2 linked regions of the Variovorax paradoxus genome follow. The main gene of each other region encodes a partner of the protein of the gene in region 2 in a complex. Links are inferred from orthologs where the notes say so. Each region holds a gene or a part of one and is shown on either strand. Other genes may lie near its edges.

Region 1 (8,357 bases), 2.6 Mb from region 2 along the record:
GGAATCGTCGATCGAGAAGGCCTGGACGCCGGAGGCCACGGGCAGTTCGTCGACGATGGCGGGCGCCGCGAGTGCGGGGAAGCCGGTGCCCTTGGGGAAGTTCTCGAACAGGAAGCGCCGCCAGTGGAACTGGTAGGGCGAGTCGATCGCGCCCGCACGCTCCAGCAGGTCGAGCGGCGCGCGCTGCGTGGCGCGCGCGGCGTCGACCACGGCCTTGTATTCGGGGGCGTTCTTGTCGGGCTTGAAGAGGATCTTGTAGAGCTGCTCGCGCACCGGCGCGGGACACACGCCTTCGGCCAGTTGCCCGGCCCACTCGGCGATCTGCGCCTGGACGGCTTTCTTCTTCTCGATGGCGGCCAGCGCCTGCTGCACGATCTCGGCCGGCGCCTTCTTGAAGCGTCCCTTGCCTGCGCGGCGGAAGTAGTGCGGCGCCTCGAACACACCGAACAATGCGGCTGCCTGCTGGGCGAGCGACGGCTTGTCGGTGAAATATTCCGCGGCCAGTTCGGCAAAGCCGAATTCGCCTTCCGGCGCGAACTCCCAGGCGAGGTCGAGGTCCATGGTGGCGGCGAGCGTGCGCGCCTCGGCGATCAGCTCGGCGGGCGACGGCTTCTCGAAACGCAGCACGATGTTGGCGCCCTTGACCTTGACGCGCTTGCCCGTCTCGAGCTCGACCTGCGCCGACGCTTCGGCCTCCGACAGCACGCGGCCGCCGAGGTACTTGCCGGCTTCTTCAAACAATACAAACATCCCGCGATTGTCCCACGCTGAAAACCGGCGCGACCGAGTTCCAGGATGCCGCGGAACCGGCGTCGCCGGGCCGCGGGCATCGCCCCCTGCAACGGGGCTGGTGCAGCGGCACGAAGTGCGCGAAGCCGGGGGTGTGCCTAGACCGGGTTGATGAACGCCATCACGTCGTCGAGATGCGCCTTCTCGAAATCCGACAGGGCGTGGTCGCCGCCCTCGAGCAGCTTGATGTTGCTGTCGGGATAGCGGGCGGACATCTCGTGCCAGTCGAGCGCCTCGTCGCCCTTGGCGATGATCGCGAAAACGCGCTCGGGGCGCGTGAGCTGGCCGACTTCCATGGCGCGCAGCTCGTGGATGTATTCAGGACGGAAATAGAAGTGCTCGGACGGGTCGTGCCAGACGGTCTGGTCACCGATGTAGCGGGTGAGGTCGCGCGCCGGGTGGACGGCGGGGTTCAGCAGCACGGCGCGGCAGCGGGTCATGCCGGCGACGTAGGTCGCATAGAAGCCGCCGAGCGACGAGCCCACCACCGCCATCGACTTGCGCGGCCAGTGGGCGATGCCCTTCATCACCATGTCGATGGCGTCGTGCGGCGACGGTGGCAGCTGCGGGCACCACCATTGCAGATCGGGATGGCGTTGCGCGACGCGCTCCGCCATGAGCCTTGCCTTGGTGGAGCGGGGCGACGACCGGAAGCCGTGCAGGTACAACAGATGAGTGGTTTGCGGATCCATGCGAGGAAGAGACGCGAGGCGCTGACGTTGCACCGCGCTGGCCGGGACGAGGTAATTTTGCATGAGGTCTGTTCTCGCGAGGCCGCTTCCAACGTACAAAAACCCCGCTGGCCGGGGTTCTTCGGTAAAGATCGAGCCGATCCGTGCTCGGGGTGTGCGGACGTCCTGCTTGCCTGCGCAAGGGCGCGCTGCGTCTCAGGAACTCGAAAGTATTCAGGCCGGGGCCGACGCCGTCTGGCGGGTTTACGTTCGAGTTACTTTGCCTCTGCAAACAACGGCATTCGATGCAGTGCCGCCGGTGTCGTCCGCGCCGTCGAAAGGCGGCGCAAGTTTCATGGAGCGAACGGTCGTGCGCATCCCATGAACAGGGTATGCGCGCCCGAAGCTGCGGCGGGTGCCGCGGCTTATGCTTGCGCCCATGAACACTGAGGCCCCGCACGACGCGACGCCACGCCGATGGGGCGTGCTGGTCGTTGAAGACGACAGCCGCGCGCGCGCATTCTTCGAGGCGAGCGTGCAGCGCAGCCCGCGCCTTCTCTGGCTCGGCAGCGCCGGCACGGTCCAGGAGGCGCTGGCCTGGCTCGGCCGCACCACCATCATCCCCGACGTGCTGCTGGTCGATCTCGGCATGCCCGACGGCACCGGCCTGGACGTGATCCGCGACGCAGTCACGCGCTTTCCCGGCTGCGAGCCGCTCGTGGTCTCAGTCTTCGGCGACGAGGAAAACGTGCTCGCCAGCATCGAGGCCGGCGCCGTGGGCTACATCCACAAGGACGCCGCACCCGAGGACATCGCGCAGACCATCGTGGAGATGAAGGCTGGCGCCTCGCCCATCTCCCCCATGATCGCGCGACGGGTGCTTGCCAAGTACCGCAGCCTGCAGTCGGCGGCCGTGCCCGGCGTCGTGGTACCGGGCGTGCCGCCCGAGGCGGTTTCCGAGGACGCCGACCGCGGGCTGCTGTCGGGGCGCGAGCACGAAGTGCTCACGCTCATCGCGCGCGGTTTCTCGTACGCCGAGATCGCGCGGCTCAAGGGGCTGAGCGTGCATACGGTGCAGACCCACATCAAGAACCTGTACGGAAAACTCGCGGTGCACTCCAAGAGCGAAGCGGTCTTCGAAGCGACGCGGCTCGGCCTGCTGTCCCACCCGGGCTGACGGCAGATGCGGCGGTTGCGGCCGGGCCCGGCGTCGCTGTTGGCGTGGTGGCTGGCAGTGTTTCTCATCTCGGTCCTCGGCGCGGCGGGCGGGCTCTCGCGCGCCGCGGCGGCGGAAGCGCCGATCGAACTGCGGCACGGCACCGTGACGACCTCGGTCGACGGCCTCACGCGCACCGGCCCGGTCGAGCTGTCCTACCACTGGGACCGCGAGCACCACGGCCGTCCGGGTACGGCGAGCTTCGACCTGCCGTTCAGGCTGGATTCCGCGCCCGAAACACCATGGGGCATCTTCATTCCGCGCGTGGGCAGCGTTTTCGAGGTGCAACTCAACGACGCGCTGCTGCAGGTCTACGGCGACCTGGGCCACGGCAACGGGGGAGACTACGCCAAGGCGCCCATCTACGTGCCGGTGCCCGGCCGGCTGCTGCGCCAGGGCGACAACCACCTGCAGATCCGCATCCGCGCGGACAGTGCCCGCCGCGCGGGCCTGTCGCACGTGGTGATCGGCCCGGCAGCGCCGGTGCGCACCGAACTGTTCGAGAGCGCCTATGCGTGGCGTTTCACCGGCTCGGTGCTGCTCACCGCCTTCAGCCTGATGGTGAGCGGCATCGCGCTGGGCCTGTGGCTCACGCAGGTGGGGGCGCGCGACAGCGCAGGCTCCGGGCGCGACGGGATCTATCTGTGGGCCGCGCTGGCCGAGTTCTGCTGGGCCATCCGCGTGGCCGACGGCGTCATTGCCGATCCGCCGCTGCCCTGGGGCGCGTGGGGGGTGTTGATGGCCACCTGCTATGCGGGCTGGGCCGCTTCCGCCATGATGTTCTGCTACCACCTGGCCGGCTGGTCGGACAACGCTCGCCTGCGGTGGCTGCGCTGGCCGTTCGCCGCCGTGGTCGCCGGCACCGTGGCGGCGGCATCGCTCGCCCTGCACCGCGAGGAACCGATGTGGCTCACCGGCTGGCTGGCGCTGGAAATCGTGTTCATCGCCGGCTTCGTGACGGCGTTCGTCGTCGCCACGGCGCGGCGGCCGAGCACCGAGCAGTGGCTGGTGGCTGGCGCGGCCCTCGTGACGGTGGCCTTCGGCGCGCGCGACTGGCTGGTGATTCGCCTGAGCGACGCGTACGGCGAAACCACCTGGGTGCGCTATTCGTCGGTGTTCTTCGGCATCGCGCTGCTGCTGATCGTGCTGCGCCGCTTCCACGCCGCCACCGTACAGGCCCGCGGCTGGGTCTCGGCGCTGGCCGAGCGGGTGGCGCAGCGCGAGCGCGAACTCGCTTCCACGTATGCGGAACTCGAGGCAGCGGCGCGCGACCAGGCGCGCACGCACGAGCGCGAGCGCATCCTGCGCGACATGCACGACGGCGTGGGCTCGCACATCAGTTCGGCGATCCGGCAACTGCAGTCGGGCCAGACCAGCTCGAGCGACCTGCTGCGCACGCTGCGCGACTCGCTCGACCAGCTCAAGCTGTCGATCGATTCGATTCACCTGCCGCCCGGCGACGTCGCGGCGCTGCTGGCGGCGGCGCGCTACCGGCTCGAACCCCGGCTGGCGGGGGCGGGCATCGAGCTCGAATGGGCGGTCGAAGAACTGGCAATGGTCGACCGCCTCGACGCGCACGGCATGCGGCAACTGCAGTTCCTGCTGTTCGAGGCCATCTCCAACGTGCTGCAGCATGCCCAGGCCAGCGTACTGCGCATCGAGGCCGACATGGTGGGGCAGGCCGTGCAGCTGCGCGTGATCGACAACGGCAAGGGCTTCGATGCGGCCTGCCTGCCGCGGGCGCTGGCCGAGCGTGCGGGCGCCATCGGCGCGCAGCTGGCGCTCGAAAGCCGACCTGGCCGCACGGTCGTTCAGCTTTCTTTCGATTGAAGCGGCCGGCGGGGCGGGGATAATCCGCACCCATGTCTGCCGTGTTCAACCAGCCCTCCCTGGCGCGTCGCATTGCGCCCATCTTCCAGGGCTTCGACGGCTTCCTGGCCTTCGCCGTGCTGCTGCTCGCGTTCGCCGGGCTGCTGACCATGTATTCCTCGGGCTACGACCACGGCACGCGCTTCATCGACCACGGCCGCAACATGCTGCTGGCCGGCTTCATCATGTTCGTGGTGGCGCAGGTGCCGCCGCAGAAGCTCATGCTGGCCGCGGTGCCGCTCTATTCGATGGGCGTAGCGCTGCTGGTGGCGGTGGCGCTGTTCGGCATCACCAAGAAGGGCGCGCAGCGCTGGATCAACGTGGGCGTGGTGATCCAGCCCAGCGAAATCCTGAAGATCGCCATGCCGCTGATGCTGGCCTGGTGGTTCCAGCGGCGCGAAGGCCAGCTTCGCCCGCTCGACTTCGTGGTGGCGACCGTGCTGCTGGCGGTGCCGGTCGGGCTCATCATGAAGCAGCCCGACCTCGGCACCTCGCTGCTGGTGCTGGCGGCCGGGCTGGCGGTGATCTTTTTCGCCGGGCTGCCCTGGAAGCTGATCGTGCCGCCGGTGGTGATCGGCGCGGTGGCCATCACGCTGATCGTGGGCTTCGAGTCGCAGCTGTGCACCGACGGCGTCGACTGGCGTGTGCTGCACGACTACCAGAAGCAGCGCGTGTGCACGCTGCTCGACCCGAGCAAGGACCCGCTGGGCAAGGGCTTCCACATCATCCAGGGGATGATCGCCATCGGATCGGGCGGTGTCGGCGGCAAGGGGTTCATGCAGGGCACGCAGACCCACCTCGAGTTCATTCCCGAGCGCACCACCGACTTCATCTTCGCCGCCTATTCCGAGGAATTCGGGCTGGTGGGCAACCTGGCGCTGATCGCGTCATTCGTCCTTCTGATCTTCCGCGGGCTGCTGATCGCGGCCAATGCCTCGACCCTGTTCTCGCGCCTGCTCGCGGGCGCGGTGACCATGATCTTCTTCACGTATGCCTTCGTGAACATGGGCATGGTGAGCGGCATCCTGCCGGTGGTGGGCGTGCCCCTGCCGTTCATCAGCTACGGCGGCACGGCCATGGTCACGCTGGGGCTGGGGCTCGGCATCCTGATGTCGATCGCGCGGGCCCGCAAGCTGGCCCAGAACTGAGGATGTCAGGAACACCGAAGAACCGGCTCTGCCGGGCCTCCGGTGTTGCCCTTGGTAGGGGAAGGAGAAGCAACAAGAAGTGCGCGAATCCTGGGGGTGAGCCAGAAACACCGCGGAACCGGCTTCGCCGGGCCGCAGGTGTTGCCCCCGGCAGGGGGTTGGCGAAGCGACACGAAGTGCGCGCAGCCTGGGGGCGAGCCAAGGACTACCGCGGAAGCGGCTTCGCCGGGCCGCAGGTGTTGCCCCCGGCAGGGGGAAGGCGAAGCGACACGCAGCGCGCGCAGCCTGGGGGCGAGCCATAGAATCCCGGCATGATCTCCCGCGAACCCACCATCGAGCGCCTCGCCACGGCGCAACAGCTCCTTCTCGCGCCGTTCGGCCTCGACGAATCGCACCTGAGCAAGGCCCTGGCCGAGATCACCGCGCACCGCGTGGACGACGCCGACCTGTACTTCCAGTACACGCGCAGCGAAGGCTGGAGCCTGGAAGAGGGCATCGTCAAGACCGGCAGCTTCAGCATCGACCAGGGCGTCGGCGTGCGCGCGGTCAGCGGCGAGAAGACCGCCTTCGCCTATTCCGACGACATTTCCGAGGCCTCGCTGCTCGACGCAGCGCGCACCGTGCGTTCGATTTCCTCCGCCGGCCGCACCGCGCGAGTGAAGACCGCCGCGCGCAAGATCGCCGCCAGCCGCTCGCTCTACGACGGCATCGACCCCATCGCCACGCTCGACAGCACCGCCAAGGTGAAGCTGCTCGAGAAGGTCGAGAAGCTGGCCCGCTCGCGCGATCCGCGCGTGGCGCAGGTCATGGCGGGCCTGGCCAGCGAGTACGACGTGGTGCTCGTGGCGCGTGCCGACGGCACGCTGGCCGCCGACGTGCGTCCGCTGGTGCGCCTGTCTGTCACCGTCATCGCCGAGCAGAACGGCCGGCGCGAAGTCGGCTCCGGCGGCGGTGGCGGGCGTTTCGGCCTGGCGTATTTCACCGACGAGCAGATCGCCGAGTACGTCGACCACGCCGTCAAGGCCGCGCTGACCAACCTGGACGCGCGCCCGGCCCCGGCCGGCGAGATGACCGTGGTGCTCGGCTCCGGCTGGCCAGGCATCCTGCTGCACGAGGCCATCGGCCACGGCCTGGAAGGCGACTTCAACCGCAAGGGCTCCAGCGCGTTCTCGGGCCGCATCGGCCAGCGCGTGGCGGCCAAGGGCGTCACGGTGCTCGACGACGGCACCATCGCCGATCGCCGCGGTTCGCTCAATGTCGACGACGAGGGCAACGCCAGCCAGCGCAACGTGCTGATCGAGGACGGCATCCTCAAGGGCTACATCCAGGACGCGATGAACGCGCGCCTCATGAAGGTCAAGCCCACCGGCAATGGCCGCCGCGAGAGCTATGCCCACGTGCCGATGCCGCGCATGACCAACACCTACATGCTCGGCGGCGACAAGGACCCGCAGGAAATCGTTGCCAGCATCAAGAAGGGCCTGTACGCCACCAACTTCGGTGGCGGCCAGGTCGACATCACGAGCGGCAAGTTCGTGTTCTCCGCGAGCGAGGCCTTCTGGGTCGAGAACGGCAAGATCCAGTACCCGGTGAAGGGCGCGACCATCGTGGGCAACGGTCCCGACGCGCTCACCCGCGTGACCATGATCGGCGACGATATGGCGCTCGACACAGGCGTGGGCACCTGCGGCAAGGAAGGCCAGAGCGTGCCCGTGGGCGTCGGCCAGCCCACGCTGCGCATCGACGGGCTGACAGTAGGTGGAACGGCTTAGGCCTTAAGGCACTTGCCCGCTGTTTCCCTCGGTTGCTAAGCTGCGGCCCTTTTGCGAACGATGAGTTCGAGGAGCATTTCGATGGGGAACAGGATCAATTCGTCCGCCGTGCTGTGGGCCGTGACCGCGGTGGTGGCGCTGGCCACCGCCGGTTGCGCATCCAGGGGCGGTTCGGGCAGCCAGCCTGCAGCGGCACCCGCACCGGCCGCGGCTCCCGCTGCACCGGCACGCGGCGGCGCCAAGGCAGGCATGGACGCCCAGGGCAACGTGGTCGATTCCTCGAAGGTCGAGGCCGGCAGCGGCCGCACCGTGAAGGGCCTGAACGGCTACGAGGGCGAGATCACCGGCAACCCGGCGCGCAACAGCAAGTTCGCGCGGCTGCAGATCGGCATGAGCGCCAAGCAGGTCACCGACCTCGCCGGCCAACCCACCGACCAGGGCGCCTACGTGACGGGCAAGGCCTTCATCCCGTTCTATTTCGGCAGCGACCGCCATCGCTTCGAGATGACCTACAAGGGCCAGGGCCGCCTGATCTTCGCGGGCGGCGGCATGGGCGACTACTCCGCCGGCAACCTGATCTGGATCATCCACAACCCCAACGAATCGGGTTACCGCTGAAAACAACGAACGCCCGGCCGTCGAGCCGGGTTTTGTTTTTCCGTGCTACATTCCGCCCACATGTCCGCCCTCCGCGCTTATTTCTTTGCCTACTTTTGGTTCCCGGTTTCCGGCGGACGAGAGGCGAGCGCGTAAGAAGCACATACGAACACCCTCCCAAAACCGCCGGTGGCCTCAAGCCCCCGGCGGTTTTTTTTGTCCTGACGATTTCAATCCAACAAGGAAGCACCCATGAGCACGAACATTGCCCCCGCCAGCGACAGCTGGTATGCGA
Region 2 (8,224 bases):
CCAGAAGACGGCGCGCTACGGCCTCAACGTGGGCGACGTGCAGGACGCGGTGTCGATCGCGGTCGGCGGGCGCGAGGCCGGCACGCTGTTCGATGGCGACCGGCGCTTCGGCATCATCGTGCGGCTGCCCGAGAACCTGCGCACCGACCTGGAGGCCATCAAACGGCTGCCGGTGGCGTTGCCCAAGGGCGCGGGCGCCGAAGGCCAGCGCACCAGCTTCATTCCGCTCGGCGAGGTCGCGACGCTCGACATCGCGCCCGGCCCCAACCAGGTGAGCCGCGAGGACGGCAAGCGCCGCATCGTGGTCAGCGCCAACGTGCGAGGGCGCGACCTGGGCTCGTTCGTGGCCGAGGCCGGGGAGGCCATGCGCGGCGTGAAGATTCCCGCCGGCTACTGGACGGTGTGGGGCGGGCAGTACGAGAACCTGGCCTCGGCCACCGAGCGGCTGCAGGTGGTGGTGCCGGTGTCGCTGCTGCTGGTGTTTACACTGCTGTTCGCGATGTTCGGCAACCTGAAGGACGGCCTGCTGGTGTTCACCGGCATACCGTTCGCGCTCACCGGCGGCATCGTGGCGCTGTGGCTGCGCGGCATTCCGCTGTCGATCTCGGCCGCGGTGGGCTTCATCGCGCTGTCGGGCGTGGCGGTGCTCAACGGGCTGGTGATGATCTCGTTCATCCGCAACCTGCGCGAGGGCGGGCTGCCGCTGGACGCGGCCATCCGCGAGGGCGCGCTCACGCGGCTGCGGCCGGTGCTGATGACGGCGCTGGTCGCCTCGCTGGGCTTCGTGCCGATGGCCGTCGCGACCGGCACCGGCGCCGAGGTGCAACGCCCGCTGGCCACCGTGGTGATCGGCGGCATCCTGTCGTCGACGGCGCTGACCTTGTTGGTGCTGCCGCTGCTCTACCGCATGGCGCATCGGCGCGACGAGGACGAAGCGGCGCAGGCGAACGGCGACAGCCAGCACGGAGCGCCGCTGGTGCCTGCAACGCGAGGGTCAACCGGCGCATGACCGCTTCCTTGCCCGTGTCCTTTTTGCATGGCACTGGCAGGGGAAAGGAAAGCGCGCTCAGACCAGGCCGCGCGCCTTCAGCAAGGCCCAGCGCTCGGGCGCGAGAGCGACCTTCATGGCCTTCAGCGGATCGATCTCGCCCGTGTTGTCCGCGTGGGCGACAACGAAGTCGTCGGTCGTGTTCAGCAAGGCTTGCGATGCGGGCGCGTTGAAATGCGCCGCCAGGTTCTTCAGCACCCGCATCGCCGAGGCCGTGCTTTGCGCGATGTCCATGAACTGGGCATGCAGCAGGCAGGCCTCCTTCAGCACCGTGTCGTCGAACCAGCGTTCGTGGGCATCGCCCTGTACCGCGCGAATTTCGTCGGGCGCCCAGAGGTAGTAGCGCACTTCTTCGCCGGCTTCCACGATCGCGCGGCGGTAGGGCTCGCGGCCCCACACCAGAAAGGGCGGCCACGCGGCGCCGAAGTCTTCCTGCGTGTAGCAGATGAACAGGGCGTAGATCTTCTCGTCGCGGGGAACCTGCGCGAGCGCGTGCGTGATCGCGTCGACGAGCAGGGCCTCGACCCTGGCGGCCACGCTCGCCAGCGTCTCGCCCTTGCGCGGGCGGCGGTAGCTCAGGCGGGTCTCGCCGCTGGGCGTGCCGTCGTCATCGAGGTATTCGAGCGTGATGGTGTCCAGTCGGCCGGCTTCGTCGTAGCGGTAGACGTCCTGGCACAGCCAGGTCTTCTGGCCATCGGCCCAGTTGGAGGTGACGGCGCGCTGCAGCTGGCCGTCTTGCCATTCGTAGCGCGCGTCGAGGCCCTTGTGGCCGTGGCTGATGTGCTGCGCCACCAGCAGGCCGCCCGCATGGCGGTACCGGGTGACGGTGCTGACGGAGGGCTCGCCCTCGTACACCTGCAGGTCCACGCCGGTGCGGCCATCGGCCTCGTGGAGCCAGGCCGTGGCGCGACCGCGGCTCTGGCGCTGCAGCACCAGGCGGCCTTCGGCGTCGAAGCCGTGGTGCATGTGGCGCTCGGGGTCGGCCTTGTCGTCGGCCAGCCACCGGGGCTTGGGGCCGCCGTGGTGCTCCTGCATGAAGGGCGTCGGCTCGCCCATCGATTCGGTGGCCCAGCGCCACGTCACGGCCTGCGCGGTGCAGTCGGCCAGCAGGCGAGCAGCGTTGGCGCTATCGGCGTAAGTGCTGTAGGGGCTGTCGGAGGCGTAGGTGGGCGCCAGCATCGTTCCGCCGGCCTTCAGCGCGCCGGGCGAACGGCCGACTTGGGCCGGAAGGCCTTGCAGACGGCGTCGTCGGTCTCGAGGTACGGACCGCCGATCAGGTCGATGCAATAGGGCACGGCCGCGAAGATGCCGGGCACCACCTGCGCGCCGTCGGCATCTTTGAGGCCTTCGAGCGTTTCCGCGATGGACTTGGGCTGGCCGGGCAGGTTGATGATCAGGCTCCGGTCGCGGATCACCGCCACCTGGCGCGACAGGATCGCGGTCGGCACGAAGCGCAGGCTGATCTGGCGCATCTGCTCGCCGAAGCCGGGCATTTCCTTGTGGGCGACGGCCAGCGTGGCCTCGGGCGTCACGTCGCGCAGCGCGGGGCCGGTGCCGCCGGTGGTCAGCACCAGCGAGCAGCCGGCATCGACCAGCTCGATCAGCGTGGCGCTGATGCGTTCCGCCTCGTCGGGGATCAGGCGGGGCTCGAATTCGAGCGGATTCTTCAGCGCCCGGCCGAGCCATTCCTTCAGCGAAGGCAGGCCCTTGTCTTCGTAGGTGCCGCTGGAGGCGCGGTCGCTGATGGAGACGATGCCGATGCGGACAGGTTCAGGGGTGTTCATGGTGTTGCTCCTTCCCCTTCCCCCGGAAGGGGAAGGAGAACGACATGGGGCTCACGCGTCTTCTTCGCGGTCCTGGGCGGCCGCGGCGGCGGCATGGTCGTCGCTGCCGTGCACGGCCAGCTGGGCGCGCACGATCTGGAACACCTCGCGGTAGGCCTTGCCCTGGCGGGGCGCTTCGCCGGCCGGGCCGCTCTTCATGTCCTTGCGGGCCTGGCGCACCAGGGCGCGCAACTGCTGCGAGTCGGTGGCGGGGTGGGTCTCGATCCAGCCGCCGAGGGCGTCGTCGTCGGCGATCAGGCGGTCGCGCCAGCGCTCGGCCTCGTGCAGGGCGGCAGTTTCGGCGGCCGGCACGGTGTTCTGCTCGCTCAGCGCCCGCTTCACGGCCTCGAGCACTTCGGGCTCGAGCTTGCGCATCAGCTTGCCGACGTATTGCATCTGGCGGCGCTTACCCTCGAAGTTGGTGATGCGCCTGGCTTCGGCCAGCGCCTCGACCAGCTTCTCGTCGAGCTGCAACGCATCGAACAGGGCGGCACGCAGGGTCATCAGCTCGGCGCCGAGCTTCTGCAGTTCGTCGCTCTCGCGCTTGAGGTCGGTGCGGCTGGCCTCGTCGGTGCCCTTGAGCTCGCGCTTGAGTTCCAGGTCGAGTTCGCTGCCTTCGGCGACGAACTGGCCACGGACGAAATAGCCTTTTTTGGGTTTGCGGGACATGGGAGTGGATTCTGGGCCGCACCGTGCGGCGTTGCAACGCATGCCATGCGCTGCCTCGTGCAGTGGGAAGCTGGAGGGAAAACGGGAAATGGGGGGCGCAAGTATCATAGCCACCACATGACGACATCCTCCTCGCGCGCCGATTCCGGCTTCGCCTACAGCCGCTCCTTCTTCGAAAACCTGGTCGACACCGCCCTGGCGCACGCCAGGAAGCTCGGTGCCACCGACGCCGGGGCCGAGGCCTCTGAGGGCTGCGGCCTGAGCGTGTCGGTGCGCAAGGGCGAGCTGGAAAACGTCGAGCGCAACCGCGACAAGTCGCTGGGCGTCACGGTCTACGTGGGCCACCGCCGCGGCAATGCCAACACGTCCGACTTCTCCGAGGGCGCCATCAAGCAGACGGTGCAGGCGGCCTACGACATCGCCCGCTTCACGGCCGAGGACACGGTCGGCGGCCTGCCCGACGAGGCCGACATCGCCAAGGACCATCCCGAGCTCGACCTGTTCCATCCCTGGGACGTGACGAGCGAAGAGGCTGCGAGGCTCGCGCTCGAGTGCGAAGCGGCGGCGCTGTCCACCGACAAGCGCATCACGAACAGCGAAGGCGCGGGCGTCTCGGCACAGCAGAGCCACTTCTTCAGCGCCCATACGCACGGCTTCCGCGGCGGCTATGCCAGCTCGCGGCACTCGATCTCGGTGGCGCCCATCGCCGGCAAGGGCGACGACATGCAGCGCGACGCCTGGTACAGCTCGATGCGCTCGGCCGACGAACTGGCCAGTCCGCAGGCCGTGGGCCGCTACGCCGCGGAACGCGCGCTCAGCCGCCTGAAGTCGCGCAAGATCAAGACCACCGAATGCCCTGTGCTGTTCGAGTCGCCGCTGGCCGTGGGCCTGCTCGGGGGCCTGGTGCAGGCGGTGAGCGGCGGTGCGCTCTATCGCAAGAGCACCTTCCTGCTCGACTCGCTCGGCAAGCCGGTGCTGCCCGCGCATTTGGACGTGGCCGAAGACCCGCACGTGGTGCGCGGCAAGGGCAGCGCCCCGTTCGACGACGAAGGCGTGACCACGCGTGCGCGCAAGGTGGTCGACGCGGGACGCCTCGAGGGCTATTTCCTGTCGACCTACTCGGCCCGCAAGCTGGGCATGAAGACCACCGGCAACGCCGGCGGCTCGCACAATCTGACGCTGAGCTCGCGCCTCACGAAGCACACCGACGACCTCGACGCCATGCTGGCCAAGTTGGGCACCGGCCTGTTCGTCATCGAGCTGATGGGGCAGGGCGTGAACTACGTAACGGGCGACTACTCGCGCGGCGCCAGCGGCTTCTGGGTCGAGAAGGGCCGGATCGCCTTCCCGGTGCAGGAGATCACCATCGCCGGCAACCTCAAGGACATGCTGATGGGCATCGAGGCCATCGGCGCCGACGCCTACACCTTCGGCGCCAAGACCACGGGGTCGGTGCTGGTGAACCGTATGAAGATCGCGGGCAGCTGAGGCGCCTGCGGGGCCGGGCGCCCGCGTCGCCCAGGCCTGCGCTTCCCCTCTTTCAACCGCGATGCCGGGTGGCCGCCTACAAGCGGCAAGGCCGGCCGGTCACTCACTTCTTCCTGGCCTCGTCGGGCGGCGCGATCAGGTGCTCGAGCATGCGCCGTGCATTCAGCGGCAGGTCTTCCGACGAGCGCACGCAGGCCATCAGCGTGCGCTCGGCCCAGGCGTCCGCCAGCGCGGCGCGCGTGATCTTCATCGAACGGGCGCAGCGTTCGGCGGCGGTCTGCGGCACGATGCCCACGCCGATGCCGTATTCGACCATGCGGCACACCGCCTCGAAGTTGCGCACGCGCACCCGGTAGGCCAGGTGCTTGCCGAGCGCGCGCACGTGCTGCGTGATGAGCTGCTGCAGTGCGCTGTCCGCGGGCAGGCCGACGAATTCGCTGTCCACCACGTCGGCCAGCCGCATGCGCCGGCGTCCGGCCAGCGCATGGCCGCGCGGCATCACGAGCACGAGGTCGTCGCGCCGGAAGGGATGGCATTCGAGGCCTTCGCTGTCGATGGCGTCCGAGACGATGCCGATGTCGCACAGGCCGGCGCGCAGTGCTTCCACAGTGTCGGGGCTGGGGCGCTCCTCGAGATCGACCGAGATGCGCGGATGCTCCGCGAGAAAGCGGCTCAGCACCTCGGGCAGATGCTCGGTCAGCGCCGAGGTGCCGCACATGAAGCGCACGTGCCCCTTCAGGCCCTGGCCGTATTCGCCGAGTTCGCCGCGCAGGCGTTCCATCTGCTGCAGCACGACGCGCGCATGGTGCAGCAGCGTTCGGCCGGCCTCGGTGGGGCGCACACCCTGGGCATGGCGCGTGAGCAGCGGACTGCCCAGCGCGTCCTCCATGCCGCGCACGCGCTGGCTGGCGGAGGCCAGCGTCATGTGCGAGCGCGCCGCGCCGCCGGTCAGGCTGCCGGCTTCGACGACGTTGAGGAAGAGCCGCAGGTCGGTGAGGTCGAATCGCATGGTCGGCGCAGTGTGCACGAGGAGCCTCAGTCCCAGCCTGAGCCTCACTCTGCGAATGACGCATTTCCAGCGTCGGTCCGACCCGGCAGACTCGGCCGCGATGACGCATCCGCACTACGACATGGCAACTTTCTGGGCCGCCGCCACGGCGGTGTACCTGCTGGCAGGCGTCATCAAGGGCGTGGTCGGCCTGGGGCTGCCGACGGTGTCGATGGCGCTGCTGGCGCTGTGGATGTCGCCCGTGCAGGCCGCGGCCCTGCTGATCGTGCCCTCGCTGGTCACCAACGTCTGGCAGACCGGGCCGCGCGCGACCTTCATGCCAGTGCTCAGGCGCATCGGCGGCATGCAGGCCGGCGTCGTCGTCGGCACGCTGGGCGGGACGCTGTGGCTGGGCGTGCCCGAGGGCGCCTGGGCATCGGTGGCCCTCGGAGTGGCGCTGATGCTGTACGCGGGCTGGGGGCTGACCGGCCGGAAGCTGCACGTGAGCGATGCGCAGGCGCGCTGGATGGGACCGCTGGTGGGCCTCGTCACAGGGCTGGTGACCGCGGTGACCGGCGTGTTCGCCGTCCCGGCGGTGCCTTACCTGCAGGCCCTGGGCTTTGAGCGCGATTCGCTGATCCAGGCGATGGGCATCTCGTTCACCACCTCGACCGTGGTGCTGGCCATCGGGCTGGCGGGGAGCGGGGACTATCCGATGTCGGCGCTGGGCGGCTCGATCGCGATGCTGGTGCCGGCGATCGGCGGCATGGTGCTCGGCACCTGGCTGCGGCAGCGGCTGTCGGTGGCGGTGTTCCGGCGCTGCTTCCTGGGCGGGCTCGCCTTGCTGGGCCTGTACATGGTCGTGCGCGCGCTGGCGTGAACGACCGGGCGAGCCGGCAGGCTCAGGCTGCGAGCAGCAACGCGGCGCGCACGCGTTCGATGGTCTGGCGGTAGGGCAGTGCAAAGTCGTCGAGCGACTCGCCGGCTTCGAGCCAGCGGAACAGGAAGACCAGGCCTTCCTCTTCGGGGCTGCCTGTGGCGGTGTGCAGGAAGGTCTCGGGCAGCCTGCCTTCGGCGCGCATCAGGAACAGGTGCCACAGCTGCGGATGCCGGTGCGTGTTGCCTTCCACGCCCGCTTCGCATTCGCGGTCGAGCGTGCCGAGCGATTGCAGCGGGCCGGCATAGTCGATGCCCGATTCCTCGAGCAGCTCGCGCCGCACGGCGACCTCGGGCGACTCGCCGGGCTCGATGGTGCCCTTGGGGAGCTGCATGTTGCCGTCCTCGGGATGGCGGAACACCAGCAGCCGGCCCCGCGAGTCGACCATGCAGGCGCAGGCCTTGAGGATCGGGTCGGACGGGCTGCTGGCGGTCATCAGGCGCCCGTCAGAGCGGACTTGACCGCTGCGCTGACCTGGCCCATGTCGGCCTTCCCGGCGAGTCGGGTCTTGACCACGCCCATCACCTTGCCCATGTCGCCGGGGCCGCTGGCGCCGAGTTCAGCCACGATGGCCTTCACCGCGGCAGCCACTTCGTCGGCGCCCATGCGCTGGGGCTGGTAGACCTCGATCACCTTGATCTCGGCGGCTTCCTTGTCGGCGAGGTCGGGGCGGCCACCGGTGGTGAATGCCGCGATCGAGTCCTTGCGCTGCTTGACCATCTTGTCGACGATGGCGATGACCATGGCGTCGTCGAGCTCCACGCGCTCGTCGACTTCCTTCTGCTTCATGGCGGCGAGCAGCAGGCGGATGGTCGCCAGGCGTTCGGAGTCCTTGGCGCGCATCGCCGTCTTCATGTCTTCTGTGATTTGTTCTTTGAGCGTCATTCTTCGGCAACCTTTCGGAAAAAACAAAAGCCGCGGCAGGTTTCCCTGGCGCGGCTGAAGCAACGGGGCGACGGCGCCGACTGGAGTCGAATGCCTGCCGCCCGGGGCGTTGCTTAGTACAGCTTCTTGGGCAGCTGCATGCTGCGCACGCGCTTGTAGTGGCGCTTGACCGCGGCAGCCTTCTTGCGCTTGCGCTCGGCCGTCGGCTTTTCGTAGAACTCGCGGGCGCGCAGGTCGGTCAGCAGGCCGAGCTTTTCGATGGTGCGCTTGAAACGGCGCAGTGCGACGTCGAAGGGCTCGTTTTCTTTAACGCGGATGGTGGTCATTGATGAATCGTTGAAATGAATTTGGCCGGGGGAGATCGAGGCCCCAGGCCGGGGTTCCTC

The links.
Region 1: the proteins of pmbA (region 2) and tldD are in contact, whole or in part, in a solved structure (PDB 5NJ9), measured with the Escherichia coli proteins. The link is inferred for Variovorax paradoxus from one-to-one orthologs.

The regions. Positions count from the first base shown.
Region 1 is NZ_LR743507.1:1,666,526-1,674,882, forward strand. What follows is about bases 5,267-8,234. They hold tldD (metalloprotease TldD), read left to right. Parts: upstream 5,267-6,004; coding sequence 6,005-7,465; downstream 7,466-8,234. Other genes in these bases: rodA (rod shape-determining protein RodA), read left to right, coding at 5,267-5,693; AACL56_RS07475 (hypothetical protein), read left to right, coding at 7,547-8,083. In the rest of the region: AACL56_RS07445 (ribonuclease catalytic domain-containing protein), read right to left, coding at 1-750; AACL56_RS07450 (YqiA/YcfP family alpha/beta fold hydrolase), read right to left, coding at 888-1,481; AACL56_RS07455 (response regulator transcription factor), read left to right, coding at 1,888-2,637; AACL56_RS07460 (sensor histidine kinase), read left to right, coding at 2,695-4,506; more of rodA, read left to right, coding at 4,539-5,266; AACL56_RS07480 (3-deoxy-7-phosphoheptulonate synthase), read left to right, coding at 8,315-8,357. UniProt on the Escherichia coli protein: Metalloprotease involved in CcdA degradation. Suppresses the inhibitory activity of the carbon storage regulator (CsrA).
Region 2 is NZ_LR743507.1:4,318,521-4,326,744, reverse strand. The notes cover bases 3,008-5,842. They hold pmbA (metalloprotease PmbA), read left to right. Parts: upstream 3,008-3,657; coding sequence 3,658-5,028; downstream 5,029-5,842. Other genes in these bases: AACL56_RS20065 (LysR family transcriptional regulator), read right to left, coding at 5,132-5,842; yjgA (ribosome biogenesis factor YjgA), read right to left, coding at 3,008-3,540. In the rest of the region: AACL56_RS20090 (CusA/CzcA family heavy metal efflux RND transporter), read left to right, coding at 1-1,009; AACL56_RS20085 (hypothetical protein), read right to left, coding at 1,067-2,227; mog (molybdopterin adenylyltransferase), read right to left, coding at 2,242-2,832; more of yjgA, read right to left, coding at 2,884-3,007; more of AACL56_RS20065, read right to left, coding at 5,843-6,037; AACL56_RS20060 (sulfite exporter TauE/SafE family protein), read left to right, coding at 6,138-6,896; AACL56_RS20055 (NUDIX domain-containing protein), read right to left, coding at 6,919-7,389; AACL56_RS20050 (GatB/YqeY domain-containing protein), read right to left, coding at 7,389-7,838; rpsU (30S ribosomal protein S21), read right to left, coding at 7,952-8,164.